4 regions of the Klebsiella terrigena genome follow, and region 1 is predicted to be linked to each of the others. Evidence: predicted binding sites of a transcription regulator. Region 1 holds the regulator's gene; each other region holds the start of a gene.
The links. Region 1 encodes PurR, which represses purine synthesis genes. Its sites were predicted from a motif close to CANGCAAACGTTTGCNTG; they were not measured.

Region 2: the regulator PurR is predicted to act here: its motif matches at 3,784-3,801, upstream of HCK03_RS24495 (NCS2 family permease).
Region 3: the regulator PurR is predicted to act here: its motif matches at 2,391-2,408, upstream of purL (phosphoribosylformylglycinamidine synthase).
Region 4: the regulator PurR is predicted to act here: its motif matches at 2,591-2,608, upstream of purH (bifunctional phosphoribosylaminoimidazolecarboxamide formyltransferase/IMP cyclohydrolase).

Annotation. Positions count from the first base shown of each region.
Region 1 is NZ_CP050508.1:2,441,202-2,446,576, reverse strand. It holds gene HCK03_RS11485 (MFS transporter) at 1-440, opposite strand, end outside; gene cydH (cytochrome bd-I oxidase subunit CydH) at 604-693, opposite strand; gene purR (HTH-type transcriptional repressor PurR) at 988-2,013, shown strand; gene punR (DNA-binding transcriptional activator PunR) at 2,030-2,941, opposite strand; gene punC (purine nucleoside transporter PunC) at 3,054-4,238, shown strand; gene cfa (cyclopropane fatty acyl phospholipid synthase) at 4,536-5,375, shown strand, end outside.
Region 2 is NZ_CP050508.1:5,218,767-5,224,141, forward strand. It holds gene HCK03_RS24485 (LysR family transcriptional regulator) at 1-437, shown strand, start outside; gene HCK03_RS24490 (Na+/H+ antiporter) at 524-2,170, opposite strand; gene HCK03_RS24495 (NCS2 family permease) at 2,319-3,668, opposite strand; gene HCK03_RS24500 (glutathione S-transferase family protein) at 4,064-4,732, opposite strand; gene soxR (redox-sensitive transcriptional activator SoxR) at 4,991-5,375, opposite strand, start outside.
Region 3 is NZ_CP050508.1:1,312,532-1,317,906, reverse strand. It holds gene purL (phosphoribosylformylglycinamidine synthase) at 1-2,316, opposite strand, end outside; gene mltF (membrane-bound lytic murein transglycosylase MltF) at 2,491-4,107, shown strand; gene tadA (tRNA adenosine(34) deaminase TadA) at 4,104-4,610, opposite strand; gene yfhb (phosphatidylglycerophosphatase C) at 4,671-5,294, opposite strand.
Region 4 is NZ_CP050508.1:5,313,752-5,319,126, reverse strand. It holds gene purD (phosphoribosylamine--glycine ligase) at 1-876, opposite strand, end outside; gene purH (bifunctional phosphoribosylaminoimidazolecarboxamide formyltransferase/IMP cyclohydrolase) at 892-2,481, opposite strand; rRNA gene HCK03_RS24900 (16S ribosomal RNA) at 3,121-4,662, shown strand; tRNA gene HCK03_RS24895 (tRNA-Glu) at 4,748-4,823, shown strand; rRNA gene HCK03_RS24890 (23S ribosomal RNA) at 5,041-5,375, shown strand, end outside.

The DNA.
Region 1 (5,375 bases):
GGGACGCCGCCAATGTTGGCGATGGTCAGCCCCATAAACATGGTGGCTACCGCGCTGGCCTGCTTGTGCTTAGGAACCACGCTCGCAGCCACTACCGACCCGAGGCCGAAGAAGGCGCCGTGGTTCAGGCTGGTAATAATGCGCGAGAGCAGCAGCGTGGTGTAATCCGGCGCCATTGACGAGAGGACGTTGCCAAGGGTAAAAATAGCCATCAGGAAAATCAGCGCGCTGCGGCGCGCGCGGTGCGACAGCAGCAGCGTCATCAGCGGCGCCCCGACCATCACACCGATGGCATAAGCGCTGATCAGCATCCCCGCAGCGGGAATGGACACATCCACGCCTCTGGCGATAACCGGCAGTAATCCCATCGGGGAAAATTCGGTCGTACCGATACCAAACGCCCCAATGGCCAGCGCTAACAGGGGAAAGTTGATCTTCATGCAATGACTCCAGCAGACCGTCCTCAGCGACGGTATCTCATCAGAAGCGAAAAGCATGACATCAATCACAGAAAAACAAAAGTAAACGAAATGGCAAAAGATTTTTGCGAATTTGATAATAATGCGCGGAGATAGGGGGAAAGGAGCCTCTCCCCCGAAAAAATTAGTGCAGTACGGCGGTCAGCGCTGCGGCCACGATCAGGCCCAGAACAATAATCGTCGTGGTCAGCGAAAACTTTAAATCTGTATCCATCAATTTTCCCCCTGATTATCCCCACAAGAAAAGTGAGCCTGCTCATTTTTGCACAATATTGTATAAAAATCTTCTGAGATTTAGGGTGATGCACATTTTTACTCTTCCCCTTTGCCGCAAGATCGGACAAAATCCCACGCTAATTTGAAAGCGTATCGGCCATTGACCCCTTCCTGTCGTTCTGTGTCGTTTCCCGACGTGATGCAATGTTGAACATTGTACTCAGGGTGTGTATAGGCAAACGTTTCCGTATCGATAATCAGACGATCAGGTCAAGGTCTGGAGAGAGAAGTAATGGCAACAATTAAAGATGTAGCGAAGCGCGCAAACGTTTCCACTACAACAGTTTCACATGTAATTAACAAAACCCGCTTTGTCGCTGAAGAGACGCGCAACGCGGTATGGGCTGCCATCAAAGAGCTGCACTACTCTCCGAGTGCGGTGGCGCGCAGCCTGAAGGTTAATCACACCAAATCGATCGGTCTGCTGGCCACCAGCAGCGAAGCGGCCTATTTCGCCGAGATTATCGAGTCCGTTGAGAAGAGCTGCTTCCAGAAGGGCTACACCTTGATTCTCGGCAACGCCTGGAACGATCCGGAAAAGCAGCAGGCCTACCTGTCAATGATGGCGCAAAAGCGCGTCGACGGCCTGCTGGTGATGTGCTCCGAATATCCGCAGTCGGTGCTCTCCATGCTCGAAGAGTACCGCAACATCCCGATGGTGGTGATGGACTGGGGTGAGTCCAAGGCCGACTTTACCGATTCGGTTATCGATAACGCCTTTGAAGGCGGCTATATGGCCGGTCGTTACCTCGTTGAGCGCGGCCACCGTGAAATCGGCGTGATCCCGGGTCCGCTGGAGCGCAACACCGGCGCCGGGCGTCTGGCCGGTTTTATGAAAGCGATGGAAGAAGCGCAGATTAACGTCCCGGAAAGCTGGGTGGTTCAGGGCGACTTCGAGCCGGAGTCCGGCTACCGCGCGATGCAGCAGATCCTCAGCCAGCAGCATCGTCCGACCGCCATCTTCTGCGGCGGCGACATCATGGCGATGGGAGCGATTTGCGCCGCCGACGAAATGGGCCTGCGCGTTCCGCAGGATATTTCGCTGATTGGCTATGACAACGTGCGCAACGCCCGCTACTTTAGCCCGGCGCTGACCACCATTCATCAGCCAAAGGACTCTCTCGGCGAAGCCGCCTTCAATATGCTGATGGACCGCATCGTCAACAAGCGCGAAGAGTCGCAGTCTATCGAAGTTCACCCGCGGCTGGTCGAGCGCCGCTCGGTGATCGACGGCCCGTTCGTCGACTACCGCCGCTAATCCTGCCGGGCGTCGGCTATTCCGGCGCCCGCAGCCACTCCCGATTTAACGTTTCGCTGTCGCCAAGGTAGTCCAGCAGCCATGAGAGCGCCGGTGAGATATCGCTCTGCTGCCAGGTCAGGCAGCAGGCGGCGTCCGGGAACGGATTTTCCAGCGCCAGCGCCGTCCACTCACCGCTGTCGATCCACGGGCGGGCGAAGTGCGACGGCACCATGCCGATGCAGAGCCCGGCCGACAGGCAGGTTGCCGAGGCATCCCAGTCCGGCACCACCACCCTCTTCTGATTATCCAGCAGCCACGTCGTGCGCTTCGGCAGCGATCGGGAAGTATCTTCCCTGACCAGCGACGGCCAGTTGCGCAACGTGTCATCGCTCAGCGGGCCGTTCATTTTCGCCAGCGGATGGTGGCTGGCGACGACGCAGTGCCAGCTCAGCATGCCCATATCGCGAAAGGCGTAGCGTCCGCCGACCGGAATCGAGCGGGTCGCGCCGATGGCCAGCTCCACGCGGCCGTCGGCCAGCGCGTCCCAGACGCCGTTAAACACCTCCTGGAAAACAATCAGCTCGACGTCCGGAAAGTGGCGATAAAAATCGACAATCATCTGCCGCATCCGCGCCGGCTTCACGATATCGTCAACCGCGATCGAGAGCTGCCCGCGCCAGCCGTTGGCGATCTGCTGACACTGGCGGCGGGTGATCTGCATTTTTTTGATAACAGAACGCCCTTCCTGTAAAAACCACACCCCGGCGGGGGTGAGCTCAACGTCGCGGTGGCGACGTTCAAAGAGCGGAACGGCCAGCCACTCTTCGAGCTGACGCACGGTGTAGCTGACCGCCGAGGGTACACGATGCAGCTCCTGAGCCGCTGCGCTAAAGCTGCCGTTGCGCGCAACCGCATCAACCACTTCAAGGGAGTATTCTGACCACATATTCTGCCTGCAAATTTTTTGAACGCATGTAACAAATATTAGCGTTTCACAAGCCAGAATGCACTCCCTACACTCTGCGGCATCTTACCTGCATCAGAAGAAAGAGAACTTTATGCAACAACCTGGGAAAGGATTTTTGGTTTGGCTGGCGGGCCTCAGCGTGCTCGGCTTCCTCGCAACCGATATGTATCTGCCGGCGTTTTCGGCTATCCAACAGGATCTGAATACTTCAGCGGCCTCGGTCAGCGCCAGCCTGAGCGTGTTTCTCGCCGGTTTCGCCCTTGGCCAGCTGTTCTGGGGCCCGGTATCCGATCGCTATGGGCGCAAGCCGGTGCTGCTCAGCGGCCTGGCGATCTTCGCCGTCGGCTGCCTTGGCATGCTGTGGGTCGATGACGCGACCCTGATGCTGGCGCTGCGATTTGTGCAGGCCATCGGCGTCTGCGCAGCGGCGGTCACCTGGCAGGCGATGGTCACCGACTATTATCCTGCCCAGCGCACCAACCGCATATTCGCCACCATCATGCCGCTGGTGGGCCTCTCCCCGGCCCTGGCGCCGCTGCTCGGCAGCTGGCTTCTCGCCCATTTCGACTGGCAGGCTATCTTCGCGACCCTGTTTATCGTCGCTCTGCTGCTGATGCTGCCTGCATTACGCCTCAAGCCGGTGAGCAAGCCCGATAGCAGCACGCAGAAAAAACTCACCTTCCTGGCGCTGCTGCGCTCGCGCGAATACAGCGGCAACGTGCTGATCTACGCCGCCTGCTCCGCCAGCTTTTTCGCCTGGCTGACCGGTTCGCCGTTTATTCTGCACGACATGGGCTACGGGCCAACCGCCATCGGCCTGAGCTACGTACCGCAGACTATCGCCTTTTTAATCGGCGGATACGGCTGTCGTGCCGCGCTGCAGAAATGGCAGGGACAGCAGCTGCTGCCGTGGCTGCTGGTCGTTTTTGCCATCAGCGTTGCCGCCACCTGGCTGGTGGGCCTGCAGCAGGATGTCTCCATCGTCGCGCTGATGGCCCCCTTCTGCGTGATGGCTATCGTTAACGGCGCCATTTACCCGATTGTCGTCGCCCAGGCGCTGCGGCCGTTCCCTCAGGCGACGGGTCGCGCCGCCGCGCTGCAGAATACCCTGCAGCTCGGACTGTGCTTCCTGACCAGCCTGCTGGTGTCGACGCTGATCGCCACTCCGCTGCTCACCACCACCAGCGTGATGCTGGCCTCCATCGTGCTGGCCGGACTGGGATATGCGATGCAGCTGCGGAGCGCCCGTCTCAGCACCCAGTCGTCACATGCATAGAATGGTTTCAGTGATGTTAAGGTCCAGTAATTAGCCTGCTAATATGTTTTTATTGAAAGCCTTAAAATAGGGGCCTATACTGGATCCCGTATCACATAAATAGAAAGTTTATCGATATTAACGGGGGCAGGACGCCTCCCGTTTCACCATGGAAGGCCTTTCGGCAAGGGTTATCTCCCTTCCTCTGTTCTACGTCGGATAGCAGCTTCACGGATTTTCCGTGAGATTTCTCACAATGCCAAAAAAAGCGTCTACGCTGTTTTAAGGTTCTGATCACTTGGGCGTGATGGAGAAGCTATGAGTTCATCGTGTATAGAAGAAGTAAGTGTACCAAATGACGACTGGTACCGAATTACAGCTGAGTTGCTCGGTCGTGCGGGTATTGAAATTAATGGCCCCGCTCCCTCCGATCTACGGATAAAAAACCCCCTCTTTTTTAAGCGCGTGCTGCAGGAAGGGTCTCTGGGGTTAGGTGAAAGTTATATGGACGGCTGGTGGGACTGCGAGCGTCTGGATATTTTCTTCCACAAGGTGCTGCGCGCCGGGCTGGAAAACCAGCTTCCCCGCCATCTCAAAGATACGCTGCGTATTGCTGCTGCTCGTCTGTTCAATCTGCAAAGTAAAAAACGTTCCTGGATTGTCGGCAAAGAGCATTACGATCTCGGCAACGACCTCTTTAGTCAGATGCTCGACCCCTATATGCAATACTCCTGCGCTTACTGGAAAGAGGCGCAATCTCTGGAAGAGGCTCAGCAGGCTAAATTAGATCTCATTTGCCGTAAGCTGCAGCTGGAGCCGGGGATGCGGGTGCTGGATATTGGCTGCGGCTGGGGCGGTCTGGCCTATTACATGGCAAAAAATTATCACGTTAGCGTGGTTGGCGTTACCATTTCTGCCGAACAGCAAAAAATGGCCCAGCAGCGGTGTGAGGGATTAGACGTCACTATCCTGTTACAGGACTATCGCGACTTACATGATAGTTTTGATCGTATTGTTTCCGTCGGTATGTTCGAGCACGTGGGGCCGAAAAACTACGCCACCTATTTCGATGTCGTCAACCGGAATATGAAAGCGGACGGTCTTTTTTTACTGCACACCATCGGTTCAAACAAAACGGACCTCAGCGTCGATCCGTGG
Region 2 (5,375 bases), 2.8 Mb from region 1:
ATGAGGAGAGCGGCCTGGCGACGCTGCCGCTGTTCAATCATCCGCTGTGCGTGCTGGCGCCGAGAACAGCGCAGTGGGAGGCGGTTAGCTCGCTGTCGCCGCAGGCGCTCGCCGCCCATCCGCTGGTTATCTATAACGAAGATTTCGCCCTCAGCCAGCAGCTGATGCAGCTGTTTACCGACCATGACGTCAAGCCCCGCATCGCGGTGCGCAGCGGACAGTGGGACTTCCTCGCCGCGATGGTTCAGGCGGGCATTGGCGTGGCTATCCTGCCGCAGCCGATTTGCGAGCGCCTCGACGCCCGGCATTTTTGCACGATCCCGCTGCAGAGCGAGCTGCGCTGGGAGCTGGGGATGATTTGGCGGGAGGGCGTCTATCTGTCGCATAGCGCCCAGGCGTGGCTGGAGTGCAGTAAAAGCTTCTGGCTCAATGAGTAAGCGCCCGGAGGCGGCGCGTTGCACCGGTCCGGGCGAGCCCTGTCGATAGCTCAGCCGCACGGCTCCCCGGCGGGGAGCGGCGGCGGCTATTGATCTTCGATGAGCAGCGCTTCCAGCAGGTCGAGGTCGTGCAGCAGCTTCTGCAGCGTCTCGTTGCTGATCTGGCGGGTGGCGCGCAGGTGGTATAGCTCACCGCGCTCTGAACGCAGCGCCGCCAGGCGGAAGCGGCGCTCAAGCTGCTCTTCGAGGATGGAGGTTTCCACGTCGTTGCGCCCGTCAACCCGCCGGCGCAGGTTACCGATCACCCGCGAGCTGACCTCCGTCAGCAGCTGGTTATCGATATTCTCTTTGGTATCCGCCGCCAGCCGCTCCTCCATTTTTTGAATCGCCACGATCGCCACGTCCGCGGTTGCGGCGCGCGCCAGGCGCTCCTCTTTACGCTGCTGGACATGGTCGGTCGACTCGATGTGGCGCAGCAGGATCGGTAGCGCAATCACGCCAACAAACAGCGAGAACAGGATGACCCCGGCGGCAAGGAACACCAGCTCATAGCGCGCAGGGAAAACGTCGCCGCTCGGCAGCAGCAGCGGTATCGACAGCACGCCGGCGAGGGTAATCGCCCCGCGCACCCCGGCCACCGAGGAGATCAGCAGCTCGCGGGTGGTCCAGGAGCCAAACTCCATCGGCTTCTTCTTCAGGAAGCGCTGACTGAGCTTGCGCATCGTCCACAGCCAGCCAAAACGAACCAGCATCAGGGCGGCGTAAATCAGGATTATATCGGTAAACAGCATCCAGGTTTCGACGTTGGGATCCGCCTCCGCCGCCACCAGCGAGCTCGACAGAATATCCGGCAGCTGCAGGCCTAACAGCAGGAACACCATGCCGTTAAACACGAACTCCAGCATCGCCCAGGTGCTGTTGGCGCGCAGGCGCATCGCCAGCGGCGCGGTGCGCATCACTCCCGAACGGGTGATGGTCATCCCCGCCGCGACCGCGGCCAGAATCCCGGAAAAACCAATATGTTCAGCGATCAGGTAGGAAGCAAACGGCAGCAGGAACAGCAGCACAATCTGCGTTGCCGGCTCATCGCCGCCCCAGCGGCTGAGGAAGCGCATCGAGCGCCCGTAGAGCCAGCTGACGACAAAACCGGCGAGGATGCCGCCTATCGCCACCTTGAAGAACTCGACGGTCGCACCGCCAACGGTAAAGACCATCGTGCCCATCGCCACCGCGACGGCAAACTTCAGCGAGACCAGGCCGGAGGCGTCGTTCATCAACGCTTCGCCCTGCAGTATCCCCATAATTTTTTTCGGGATCCGCCCTTCGCCGACAATCCCGGAGAGCGCCACCGCATCGGTTGGCGACAGAACCGCCGCCAGCGCAAAGGCCGGGATCAGCGGAATGCCCGGGACTATCCAGTAGATGAGGTAGCCGATGCCCACCACCGTCACCAGCACCAGCGCCAGCGCGAGGCCAAAAATCTCTCGCCCGTGCTCAATGAACTCGCGGGTCGGCGTCTTCCAGCCATCGGCAAAAAGCAGCGGCGGAATAAAGAGGACCAGGAAGAGCTCGGGGTCGAATTCGACGTGCAGCCCGAAGGTAGGCCAGGCTAACAGCGCGCCGATGGCGATTTGGATTAAAGGTAGTGGAACCTGAAAGGGCAGTACGCGTGTAACCACCCCGGAGAGAGAGACCACGAGGGTCATGATGAGTATGGTAAAGAATATTTCCATGTGTTCCCTGTTTGCTGCGTTTTCTTTTTTTACATCTGAGGCGTCATGTCTCGAAATGATACGCTACCCAGATTAACGCAAAAGGAAACAGGATGTGGCTTAAAAATTAAACGGGCGGCCTGAGCCGCCCGCTGTCAGCATAAATCGCTTAAATTGCCCAGCCGCCGGCGTAGAAGATAACCAGCGCTGCGGCAATGATCACGGTGCCGAGGTTCAGCTTGCGCCACTCCCCGGAGACCAGGCGTCCGATAACCAGCGACGCGAAGCCGATCATGATGCCGGTAACGATGTTGCAGGTCAGCACGATAAAGACCGCGGTAATCAGCCCCGCCATCGCATCGACAAAATCGTTGAAATCAATCTTCGCCACGTTGCTCAGCATCAGCAGGCCGACATACATCAGCGCCGGAGCGGTGGCGTAGGCGGGCACCAGATAGGAGAGCGGAGAGAGGAACAGGATCAGCAGGAACAGCACGCCAACCGTCACCGCGGTCAGGCCCGTTTTACCGCCGGCAGCGGTACCCGCAGCCGATTCGATATACACCGCCGCCGGCGCCGCACCGACCAGGCCGGAGAAGACGCTGCTCAGGGAGTCGGTGGTCAGCGCTTTACCGCCGTTGATAATCTGCCCGTCTTTGTCCAGCAGGTTCGCCTGCCCCGCGACCGCGCGGATGGTGCCGGTGGCATCAAATACCGCCGTCATCACCAGCGCCAGCACGCTCGGCAGAACAACCGGGTTCAGCGCGCCGATAATATCCAGGCTGCCGATCAGCGAATTGCCTTTATCGTCGCTCAGCGACGGCATGGCAAAAATACCGGAGAAGTGAACGTTAGGGTCGAAAATCAGGCCCACGATCGACACGCCGATAATGGTCAGCAGGATGCCGCCCGGTACCTTCAGCTTTTCGAGGCCGATAATCACCGCCAGCCCCACCAGCGACATAATCACCGGGAAGCTGTCGAAATTACCCAGCGCCACCGGCAGACCATCCAGCGGGTTCTTAATGACCAGGCCCACGCCGTTGGCAGCGATCAGCAGCAGGAACAGGCCGATACCGATACCGGTGCCGTGCGCAACGCCCTGCGGCAGGTTGCGTAAGATCCAGCTACGAATGCCGGTCGCGGAGATAATGGTAAACAGCACGCCCATCAGGAACACGGCGCCCAGCGCAACCGGGATGCTGATCTGCTGTCCCAGCACCAGGCTGAAGGCGGTAAAGGCGGTCAGCGAGATAGCACAACCGATTGCCAGCGGCAGGTTGGCCCACAGCCCCATCACCAGAGAGCCCACGCCCGCCACCAGGCAGGTGGAGACAAACACCGCTGCCGGTGGGAACCCGGCTTTACCCAGCATGCCCGGTACCACGATTACCGAGTACACCATGGCGAGAAAAGTGGTTAAACCTGCAAGAACTTCCTGACGCACGGAGCTGCCGCGAGCCGAAATTTTAAACCAGGCGTCTAATGAACCGCCGGTACGCGCTGAAGGCGTAGACATAGAAAACTTCCCCTGAGAATTTTTATCATTCGTCGGTATGCGTGGTGGACCATCCACTGCCAGTTCAACGCGATCTCCTTGTGCTATATATCGCAGCGCCAGGGGGGCTGCAAAAAAAGCAAACGTTTAACTCCGCGCATACAATACGGTGGTCAAAATTACTTTACTCACCCCCTGTTAGCAGGATAAATAGCGAGCAAAATAATAAGGCAAACGATTATCCAGCCTTTAGATGGCCCTTTTCAACTGAAGTTTGTCGTATTTCGCTAAATTTCGCTTATGACGTTCAGGAAATAACCAGCCGATGCGCAAACGTTATCGTCCATGCGCAATCTACTAACATTTTTGTATTGCGCTGATAGCAATTCGCCTCGGCCATCGTAAAAGGTGATGCCTCAGGCACCCGGTAGCGTAAAGGGGCCGCCGCGCTCAATGGCGCGCTGCCAGGCCGGACGCTGCTCGATACGCTGCGTCCAGCGGGCGATGTGCGCAAGCCCGTCAATTCCGCCGCGCGACTGCAGCGCCAGCAGCGGAAAGCTCATCTGGATATCGGCCATGCTCAGGTTTTCGCCCGCAAACCACGGCCATCGGGAGAGGTGATCTTCGATAAAGCCGGCGTGGGTCGCAATCTGCCGGTCCAGCCAGGCCTTCTGCATCCCCTTCCCCAGCGCGCCGCCCAGCGTGCGCATGCCGAACGGCACCGGAGCCTTGCCGAGGCTGGAAAAGACCAGCTTCATCAGCATCAGGGGCATCAGCGAGCCTTCGGCATAGTGCAGCCAAAAGCGGTACTGCAGCCTGTCCGCCATCGCCTGCGGCCGCAGCTGCTGCGTGCTATCGTAGGTTTCCTGCAGATATTCGAGGATCGCCCCGGACTCCGCCAGCACGTAGCCGTTATCCTCCACGACCGGAGATTTGCCCAGCGGGTGAATTTTTTTTAACTCCGGCGGTGCCAGCATATTTTTCTGCCGCGGATAGCAGACAATCTGATAGGGCAGCTGCAGCTCTTCCAGCGCCCAGAGCACGCGCTGCGATCGCGATTGATTAAGGTGATGTACCGTCAGCATGGGTCTCTCCCGTCGTTTGTTCAAATTAACTATAGGAACTGGCGGTGAATGACGGGAAAAATTCGCCAAAATAAGCGGGTGGATTTAAGGGGATGTGCCACAATTAAGGTGTCGGCGCAATCCGGAACCTCCATCAACTTGTTGCGCAATACTGAGGGGAGCCGATGTCGGGGGAAACCCTCCTGTGAACCAGCGGGATAGAGCGAAAGACAAAGACCGGAAAACAACTAAAGCGCCCTGTTGTGGCGCTTTAGTTTTTTAATCATCCTCCAGCAGCCGCGCGCCGGTCCCCTCTTCACCCAGCTTGTCTCCCGGGTTACGCAGCGGGCAGTCCCGTCGTGACAGGCAGCCGCAGCCGATGCAGCCATCCAGCTGATCGCGCAGCGCGGTGAGCGTATGAATGCGCCGGTCCAGCTCTTCCCGCCACACCGACGATAGCTGCTTCCACTCTTTGGCGCTTAGGTTGTGGCCTTCTGGCAGCACGCCAAAGGCGTCGCCGATAGTCGCCAGCGGAATGCCGATGCGCTGCGCAATCTTGATAATCGCCACCGCGCGCAGCACGTCACGACGGTAGCGCCGCTGATTGCCCGGATTGCGCTGGCTGTGAATCAGCCCTTTGCTTTCATAGAAATGGAGCGCCGAG
Region 3 (5,375 bases), 1.1 Mb from region 1:
GATAGTCAGGCCCAGAGCCGGGCACAGCTCTTCGCCAACCGCTTTCACCGCTTCGTACAGACCGGCATCTTCGCCCGGGTGTCCGGCCGCTGCCATCCAGTTTGCCGAAAGCTTCACGCGATTCAGCGCGCCAATTTGCGTTGCCGCCACGTTGGTCAGCGCTTCTCCGACCGCCAGGCGGGCGGAGGCGGCGAAATCGAGTAATGCCACCGGCGAACGTTCGCCAAGGGCCATCGCTTCGCCGTAGTAGCTATCGAGGCTGGCGGTGGTAACCGCGCAGTTCGCCACCGGGATCTGCCACGGGCCAACCATCTGGTCGCGCGCCACCATACCGGTAACGGTGCGGTCGCCGATGGTGACGAGGAAGGTTTTCTCCGCCACCGCCGGCAGGTGCAGAACGCGATTTACCGCGTCGGCAACGGTCATTCCCTGGCGATTCAGCGCTTCGCCTTTGGCCTTCAGGGTCTGCACGTCGCGGGTCATTTTCGGCGTTTTGCCCAACAGCACGTCCAGCGGCAGATCGATCGGCTGGTCGTTGAAATGGCTGTCGCTCATATTCAGATGCAGCTCTTCGGTAGCGTCGCCAATCACGGCGTAAGGCGCGCGCTCGCGGCGGCACAGCTCGTCAAACAGCGGCAGCTGGTCCGGCGCCACTGCTAATACGTAGCGCTCCTGGGATTCGTTACACCAGATTTCCAGCGGGCTCATGCCCGGCTCGTCGCTGAGGATATCGCGCAGCTGGAATTTACCGCCGCGGCCGCCGTCGCTCACCAGCTCCGGCATGGCGTTCGAAAGGCCGCCCGCGCCGACGTCGTGGATAAACAGAATCGGGTTGGCGTCGCCCAGCTGCCAGCAGCGGTCAATGACCTCCTGGCAGCGACGTTCCATTTCCGGGTTGTCGCGCTGGACGGAGGCGAAATCGAGGTCCGCATCAGACTGACCGGATGCCATAGACGAGGCCGCACCGCCGCCGAGGCCAATGTTCATCGCCGGGCCGCCGAGCACGATAAGCTTCGCCCCAACGATAATTTCGCCTTTCTGGACATGATCGGCGCGGATGTTGCCGATGCCGCCAGCCAGCATGATCGGCTTGTGGTAGCCGCGCAGCTCTTCACCGTTGTGGCTGGTCACCTTTTCTTCATAGGTGCGGAAGTAGCCGTTCAGCGCCGGACGACCAAATTCGTTGTTAAACGCCGCGCCGCCCAGCGGACCGTCGGTCATGATATCCAGCGCGGTCACGATGCGGTCCGGTTTGCCAAAGTCTTCTTCCCACGGCTGTTCAAAGCCCGGGATGCGCAGGTTAGAGACCGAGAACCCGACCAGGCCCGCTTTGGGTTTCGCCCCGCGTCCGGTTGCGCCTTCATCGCGGATTTCACCGCCGGAACCGGTCGCTGCGCCCGGCCACGGAGAAATCGCCGTCGGGTGGTTGTGCGTTTCTACCTTCATCAGGATATGCGCCGCTTCCTGATGGTAGTCATAAATCCCGTCCTGATGGCTGGCGAAGAAGCGCCCGACCTCAGAACCTTCCATGACCGCGGCGTTGTCTTTGTAAGCGGACAGAACGTAGTCCGGGGTCTTCTCAAAGGTATTTTTGATCATCTTAAACAGCGACTTCGGCTGCTGTTCGCCGTCGATGACCCAATCGGCGTTAAAAATCTTGTGGCGGCAGTGCTCGGAGTTGGCCTGCGCGAACATATACAGTTCGATATCGTTCGGGTTACGGCCCAGCGTTTTGAAAGCATCCTGCAGGTAGTCGATTTCGTCATCCGCCAGCGCCAGCCCCAGACGGAGGTTAGCGTCAATTAGCGCCTGACGGCCCTGGCCCAGCAGATCGACGCTGGTGACAGGCTTAGGCTGATGCTGAGCGAACAGCTTCGCGCCCTCTTCCAGCGCGTCGAATACGCTTTCCATCATTCGGTCGTGCAGCTCATCTGCAACAACGGCCCACTGCTCTGCGCTCAGCGTGCTGGCTTCAACGTAGTACGCTACGCCGCGCTCAAGGCGCACAACCTGTGCCAGGCCGCAGTTATGGGCGATATCGGTAGCTTTAGAAGACCAGGGGGAGATGGTGCCAGGGCGGGGGGTGACGAGCAGTAATTTACCGGTTGGGGTATGGCTACTTAAGCTTGGGCCATACTTGAGCAGTCGTGCCAGCCTCTCGCGATCCTCACCGCCGAGCGGGGCGTTCAGGTCGGCAAAATGAACATACTCTGCATATATTGTGCTTACCGGTATGTTGGCCGCCTGGAAACGTGCCAGCAGTTTATTGATACGAAATGCCGACAGTGCAGGTGAACCACGCAAAATTTCCATCATAAGTCTCTCGTCTTCGAAGCTTTCAATATGAGCCAGGGGGGAAACGGGCGCTATTATAGTGAATCCTGCGCCCTGACGAAACCGTTTGCGTGGAAATAAAATCATTCGTCGCGTTTATCATTAAATGTGACCTCTATCGCGAATAAGTTGCCAACTGGCGCATTCTTAAGCAAAATGCCGCTCATTCAACGACAACCTTTTACTTTTTCCGGTCATAGTCTGCTGAGGAACATAGAGCTGCAGAAGATTAACTATCTGAAAAAACTAAAGATTAATTATCTGCTCATCGGCATTGTTACCTTATTGCTGGCGGCTGCCCTGTGGCCGTCGATCCCGTGGTCGGGCAAACCAGAGAACCGCGTGGCGGGAATTATGTCGCGCGGGGAGCTGCGCATCAGCACCATCAATTCGCCGATGACCTTTGCGACCATCAATGACAAAACCTACGGTCTTGATTACGAGCTGGCGCAGCAGTTCGCCGACTACCTCGGCGTAAAGCTGAAGATCACCGTTCGGCAGAATATCAGCCAGCTGTTTGACGATCTGGACAACGGGAAGGCCGACATGCTCGGCGCCGGGCTGGTCTATAACTCCGAGCGGGTGAAGAACTATCAGCCGGGACCGAGCTACTACTCCGTATCGCAGCAGCTGGTCTACCGGGTCGGCAGCCCCCGCCCGCGCACCCTTGCTGGCCTCAATGCCGACCAGCTGGCTATCGCGCCGGGCCACGTCGCCATTAACGACCTGCAGAGCCTGAAGGAGAGCAAATACCCCGATCTCAGCTGGCGCGTCGATGAAAAGCGCGGCACCACGGCGCTAATGCAGGCGGTGATCGATGGCGATCTGAGCTACACCATCGCCGATTCCGTGGCGGTCAGCCTGTTTCAGCGCGTGCATCCTGAGCTGGCGGTCGCGCTGGATATCAGCGATGAGCAGCCGGTGACCTGGTTTAGCATCAAGGGCGAAGACAACTCGCTCTCGGCGGCGATGCTCGATTTCTTCAACAACATTAATGAAGACGGCACCCTGGCGCGGCTGGAAGAGAAGTATCTCGGGCACGGCAACGATTTCGATTATGTCGATACGCGCACCTTCCTGCGGGCGGTAGAGAATGTCCTGCCGGACCTGCAGCCGATGTTTGAAAAGTACGCCCGTCAGATCGACTGGCGCCTGCTGGCGGCGATTGCCTGGCAGGAGTCGCACTGGGATCCGCAGGCGACCTCACCGACCGGGGTTCGCGGGATGATGATGCTCACCAGAAACACCGCTCAGAGCCTGGGATTAACCGACCGCACCGATGCCGAGCAGAGCGTCAACGGCGGCATGCGCTATCTGCAGGATATGATGAACAAGGTTCCGGATTCGGTCCCCAAAGATGAGCGGATCTGGTTTGCGCTGGCGGCGTACAATATGGGCTACGCGCATATTCTCGACGCCATCGCCCTGACGAAAAAACAGCAAGGGAATCCCAACAGCTGGGCGGACGTGAAGCAGCGCCTGCCGCTTCTCAGCCAAAAATCCTACTACAGCAGGCTGAAATACGGCTACGCGCGGGGCCATGAAGCGTACGCTTACGTCGAGAACATTCGCAAATACCACATTAGCCTGGTCGGCTATCTGTCCGAGAAGGAGAGGAAGGACCAGCAGGCGCTGGCGATGGCCGGTGACTATCCGGCGGTTATGCCGGATGAGGTAGATAAAAAGGAAGAGCAGACGCTACCGTTTTTCAAATTCCGCACCGAAGCGCTGGTCGATAACGCCAGGTTCAAAATCCCCGGGCTGAACCACTAGCTCTCGTCCGCCTGGCGCGCCTTTTTCAGCGCCTTTTTCTCTTCCCGCCGCCAGCGGAAAAAATCGCTCAGCATGGCCGAACACGACTCGGCGAGAACGCCTTCAGCGATCTCAACCCGATGGTTCATCCCCGGATGGTGCAGCACGTCGATAAGCGATCCGGCGGCGCCGGTTTTCGCATCCCGGGCGCCAAATACCAGCCGCGAGATGCGGCTATGCACCATCGCCCCGGCGCACATCACGCACGGCTCGAGGGTCACGTACAGCGTGGCGTCAATCAGGCGGTAGTTTTGCAGCACCAGCCCACCCTGGCGTATGGCCATGATCTCGGCGTGCGCGGTCGGATCGTGGCGGCCGATCGGCCGATTCCAGCCCTCGCCGATGACCTGGTTATTGTGTACCAGCACGGCACCCACCGGCACCTCGCCCTCTTCCCAGGCGCGTTTAGCCAGCGTCAAAGCGTGACGCATCCAGTATTCATCATTGCGTTCATGGTCAGACAAAGCGGGACTCCTGTGCAAAAGCGGGGCGCATTATACATGGCGGCCGCGCATTAGACACTATCACTCTAGCTGATGCAGATCGCCCTGCGGCGTCACCCGCCAGCGATGCTGGCAAAAGCAGAGCAGCGGATTATCCTGCTCGCTGTCGCTGTAGCCGCTATACAGCCGCAGCGGCGCGCCAATTTTTTGCTCCAGCTGCACCACTTTTTCATGCCCCAGGCAGCGCAGAGTCAGGACCCAGCCGCCGTAGCGACGCGCCATTCTGCTGGCGATGAGGTTCACTCTCGGTAGCCAGGGCGTATCAAAATAGACCTGCTCCACCAGCGACTGCGGTGAACCGGTGATCAGCCAGACGTCGGCATCGGTGCTGGTCAAATAGCCCGTTAGCCGGGCATGCACCACCGGGAACGCCGTCACGTGCTGGCGAAACCAGCGGACAAAGTTCGCCTCAAGACGCTTGAGCTTCGCCTCGCAGCGCCCGCAGGTGGAGGCCCACAGCAGCAGGCTCATCGGCCAGCGCGCCGCCCTGCCGTTGACCAGCAGCCCGCCGAGGATAACCGGCAGCAAAAGCAGTACCGGCAGCAGATTCAGGGGCTGATGACGCAGGACGTAGCGTATGAAGCTGCCAAACATATCCTGCTGGTGCAGGGTTCCATCAAGATCAAAAAAGACCACCCGACGCATAGCGCTATTCAAACTCAACCTCTTCTTTTGGTCATTCCGGCTGCCCGTTAGCTTACCAGCCTTGCACCCTTAATATTAAAA
Region 4 (5,375 bases), 2.7 Mb from region 1:
GCCGAAGCGGCAGTTGAACTCAATTACCTTTGGGTTGCCCTGCTTATCGATCATCAGACCCGCGTAGAGAAAGCCGGTATAGGTATTACCTTCCGCCGCCATCCCTTTGACCGTTGGCCAAATGATACGCTCCATGGTGCGCTGATGAACTTCATCCGTGACCACCGGAGCAGGAGAGTACGCGCCCATACCGCCGGTGTTAGGGCCAGTATCGCCGTTACCGACGCGTTTGTGGTCCTGGCTGGTGGCCATCGGCAGCACGTGCTCGCCGTCAACCATGACGATAAAGCTGGCCTCTTCGCCGTCGAGGAACTCTTCGATAACGATACGGTGGCCCGCGTCGCCGAAGGCGTTGCCAGCCAGCATATCGTTAACGGCGGCTTCCGCCTCTTCGAGCGTCATGGCAACAATCACGCCTTTCCCGGCCGCCAGGCCGTCAGCTTTGATAACGATCGGCGCGCCTTTCTCACGCAGGTACGCAAGGGCAGGCTCAACCTCGGTAAAGTTCTGGTACTCGGCGGTGGGGATCTTGTGGCGCGCGAGGAAATCTTTGGTAAAGGCCTTAGAGCCCTCGAGCTGCGCGGCACCTTCCGTTGGGCCGAAGATTTTCAGTCCGGCGGCGCGGAAGGCATCGACGATGCCAATCACCAGCGGCGCTTCCGGGCCGACGATGGTCAGATCGATATTTTCGCGCTGTGCGAAGCTCAGCAGCGCCGGAATGTCGGTCACGCCGATAGCCACGTTCTGCAGCGCGGGCTCCAGGGCGGTGCCGGCATTACCCGGAGCAACATAAACGGTATCAACCAGCGGCGATTGCGCCACTTTCCATCCTAACGCGTGCTCGCGCCCGCCGTTACCAATCACTAATACTTTCATGTGTTACTCCGTGAATTAATGGCGGAAATGGCGCATGTCGGTGAAGATCATGGCGATACCGTGCTCGTCGGCAGCGGCAATCACCTCTTCGTCGCGAATAGAGCCGCCAGGCTGGATCACGCAGCTCACGCCCACTGCCGCGGCCGCATCAATGCCGTCACGGAACGGGAAGAATGCATCGGATGCCATTGCTGAGCCTTTCACTTCCAGGCCTTCGTCGGCGGCTTTAATTCCGGCAATTTTGGCGGAGTAAACGCGGCTCATCTGGCCTGCGCCTATGCCGATGGTCATATTCTCTTTGGCATACACGATAGCGTTGGATTTGACGAACTTGGCGACTTTCCAGCAGAACAGCGCATCACGCAGCTCCTGCTCGGTTGGCTGGCGCTTGCTGACCACGCGCAGCTCAGCGTGGGTGACCATGCCCAGATCGCGATCCTGTACCAGCAGCCCACCGTTAACGCGTTTGAAATCAAGGCCCGGTACGCGTGAGGTCCACTCGCCGCAGGTCAGGACGCGGACGTTCTGTTTCGCCGCGGTGATTTTCAGCGCCGCTTCGCTAGCGGACGGGGCGATGATCACTTCGACAAACTGACGGGAGATAATGGCCTGCGCGGTTTCAGCATCCAGCTCGCGGTTGAAGGCAATAATGCCGCCGAACGCTGAGGTTGGGTCGGTTTTATAGGCGCGGTCGTAGGCATCCAGCAGGGAATCGCTTACCGCAACGCCGCACGGGTTGGCGTGCTTGACGATGACGCACGCCGGCTCGCTGAACTCTTTCACGCACTCCAGCGCCGCATCGGTATCGGCAATGTTGTTATAGGAAAGCGCTTTGCCCTGCAGCTGCTGCGCGGTGGCAACGGATGCTTCCTTAATTTCTTCTTCTATATAGAAGGCGGCCTGCTGATGGCTGTTTTCACCGTAGCGCATATCCTGCTTTTTAATGAAGTTCAGGTTCAGGGTACGCGGGAAGCGGCCTGAAGCTTCCTGAGTTTCACCATGATAGGCCGGAACCATGCTGCCGAAGTAGTTGGCAATCATGCTGTCATAGGCTGCGGTGTGCTCGAAAGCTTTAATAGCGAGGTCGAAACGGGTGTCGAGAGTCAGGGAGCCTTCGTTGGCGTCCATCTCTTTAATAATGGCGGCGTAGTCGCTGTTCTTAACAACGATAGCGACATCTTTATGGTTCTTGGCCGCGGAGCGCACCATGGTCGGGCCGCCGATATCGATGTTCTCAACCGCATCTTCCAGCGAGCAGCCTTCACGGGCGACGGTCTGGGCAAACGGGTAGAGGTTAACGACGACCATATCAATAGGAGAGATAGCGTGCTGCGCCATGATCTCATCATCCTGTCCGCGACGACCCAGAATGCCGCCGTGTACTTTCGGATGCAGGGTCTTCACGCGTCCATCCATCATTTCCGGGAAACCGGTGTAGTCAGAGACTTCGGTTACCGGCAGGCCTTTCTCTGCCAGCAGGCGTGCGGTACCGCCCGTAGAGAGTAGCTCAACACCACGAGCGGAAAGAGCCTGCGCGAATTCGACGATACCGGCCTTATCAGAAACACTGAGCAGGGCGCGGCGGACTGGACGACGTTGTTGCATGGTATTAAATCCCCAGGATTTGAATATTACAGAGAGCGTTAGGTGAGTTTTTGCCTAAAAACTCACCTAACGCACCCAACCGGGCGTCCGTGTCATAGCGCGGCATTGTAACGAAAACGTTTGCGCAACGCTCGCGAATTTTTATCTTTCTCTTTGCAGGGGGAAATCTTTCCTTATCTCTCCTTATAGAAGGGCGCTGCGACGGCCTTTATAGAGAAGGATCGCCGACGGTCTGTGGATAATTCTGTGCGTAAGAGGGTATAAACCGGGGTTTTGCTGGGGAATGCAGCAGTCAGTCATTTTTCTGCAATTTAACTATTGCGGGCGCTCGAGAACTCCCTATAATGCGCCTCCATCGACACGGCGGATGTGAATCACTTCACACTAACTAGCCGGTTCGGTTGAAGAGAAAAATCCTGAATTAAGGGGTTGACTCTGAAAGAGGAAAGCGTAATATACGCCACCTCGCAACGGTGAGCGAAAGCCGCGTTGCACTGCTCTTTAACAATTTATCAGACAATCTGTGTGGGCACTCAAAGTGACATGGATTCTTAACGTCCTCGGACGAAAAATGAATACCAAGTCTCTGAGTGAACATACGTAATTCATTACGAAGTTTAATTCACGAGCATCAAACTTAAATTGAAGAGTTTGATCATGGCTCAGATTGAACGCTGGCGGCAGGCCTAACACATGCAAGTCGAGCGGTAGCACAGAAGAGCTTGCTCTTTGGGTGACGAGCGGCGGACGGGTGAGTAATGTCTGGGAAACTGCCTGATGGAGGGGGATAACTACTGGAAACGGTAGCTAATACCGCATAACGTCGCAAGACCAAAGTGGGGGACCTTCGGGCCTCATGCCATCAGATGTGCCCAGATGGGATTAGCTAGTAGGTGAGGTAATGGCTCACCTAGGCGACGATCCCTAGCTGGTCTGAGAGGATGACCAGCCACACTGGAACTGAGACACGGTCCAGACTCCTACGGGAGGCAGCAGTGGGGAATATTGCACAATGGGCGCAAGCCTGATGCAGCCATGCCGCGTGTATGAAGAAGGCCTTCGGGTTGTAAAGTACTTTCAGCGAGGAGGAAGGCGTTAAGGTTAATAACCTTGACGATTGACGTTACTCGCAGAAGAAGCACCGGCTAACTCCGTGCCAGCAGCCGCGGTAATACGGAGGGTGCAAGCGTTAATCGGAATTACTGGGCGTAAAGCGCACGCAGGCGGTCTGTCAAGTCGGATGTGAAATCCCCGGGCTCAACCTGGGAACTGCATCCGAAACTGGCAGGCTAGAGTCTTGTAGAGGGGGGTAGAATTCCAGGTGTAGCGGTGAAATGCGTAGAGATCTGGAGGAATACCGGTGGCGAAGGCGGCCCCCTGGACAAAGACTGACGCTCAGGTGCGAAAGCGTGGGGAGCAAACAGGATTAGATACCCTGGTAGTCCACGCTGTAAACGATGTCGACTTGGAGGTTGTTCCCTTGAGGAGTGGCTTCCGGAGCTAACGCGTTAAGTCGACCGCCTGGGGAGTACGGCCGCAAGGTTAAAACTCAAATGAATTGACGGGGGCCCGCACAAGCGGTGGAGCATGTGGTTTAATTCGATGCAACGCGAAGAACCTTACCTACTCTTGACATCCAGAGAACTTAGCAGAGATGCTTTGGTGCCTTCGGGAACTCTGAGACAGGTGCTGCATGGCTGTCGTCAGCTCGTGTTGTGAAATGTTGGGTTAAGTCCCGCAACGAGCGCAACCCTTATCCTTTGTTGCCAGCGGTTCGGCCGGGAACTCAAAGGAGACTGCCAGTGATAAACTGGAGGAAGGTGGGGATGACGTCAAGTCATCATGGCCCTTACGAGTAGGGCTACACACGTGCTACAATGGCATATACAAAGAGAAGCGACCTCGCGAGAGCAAGCGGACCTCATAAAGTATGTCGTAGTCCGGATCGGAGTCTGCAACTCGACTCCGTGAAGTCGGAATCGCTAGTAATCGTGGATCAGAATGCCACGGTGAATACGTTCCCGGGCCTTGTACACACCGCCCGTCACACCATGGGAGTGGGTTGCAAAAGAAGTAGGTAGCTTAACCTTCGGGAGGGCGCTTACCACTTTGTGATTCATGACTGGGGTGAAGTCGTAACAAGGTAACCGTAGGGGAACCTGCGGTTGGATCACCTCCTTACCTAAAAGAACCTGCCTTTGTAGTGCTCACACAGATTGTCTGATGAAAAGTAAATAGCAAGGCGTCTTGCGATTGAGACTTCAGTGTCCCCTTCGTCTAGAGGCCCAGGACACCGCCCTTTCACGGCGGTAACAGGGGTTCGAATCCCCTAGGGGACGCCACTTGCTGGTTTGTGAGTGAAAGTCGCCGACCCCCATATCTCAAAACTAACTCAGTGAGTTATGTTTGAGATATTTGCTCTTTAAAAATCTGGATCAAGCTGAAAATTGAAACGACACACTGTTTCCTTTCTCCGTAATAAGAAAGGAAAAACGGTGTGTTCGAGTCTCTCAAATTTTCACAACACGACCTGTTTTACGAAACAGCTTCGGGTTGTGAGGTTAAGCGACTAAGCGTACACGGTGGATGCCCTGGCAGTCAGAGGCGATGAAGGACGTGCTAATCTGCGATAAGCGTCGGTAAGGTGATATGAACCGTTATAACCGGCGATTTCCGAATGGGGAAACCCAGTGTGTTTCGACACACTATCGTTAAGTGAATACATAGCTTAACGAAGCGAACCGGGGGAACTGAAACATCTAAGTACCCCGAGGAAAAGAAATCAACCGAGATTCCCCCAGTAGCGGCGAGCGAACGGGGAACAGCCCAGAACCTGAATCAGTTTGTGTGTTAGTGGAAGCGTCTGGAAAGTCGCAGGGTACAGGGTGATACTC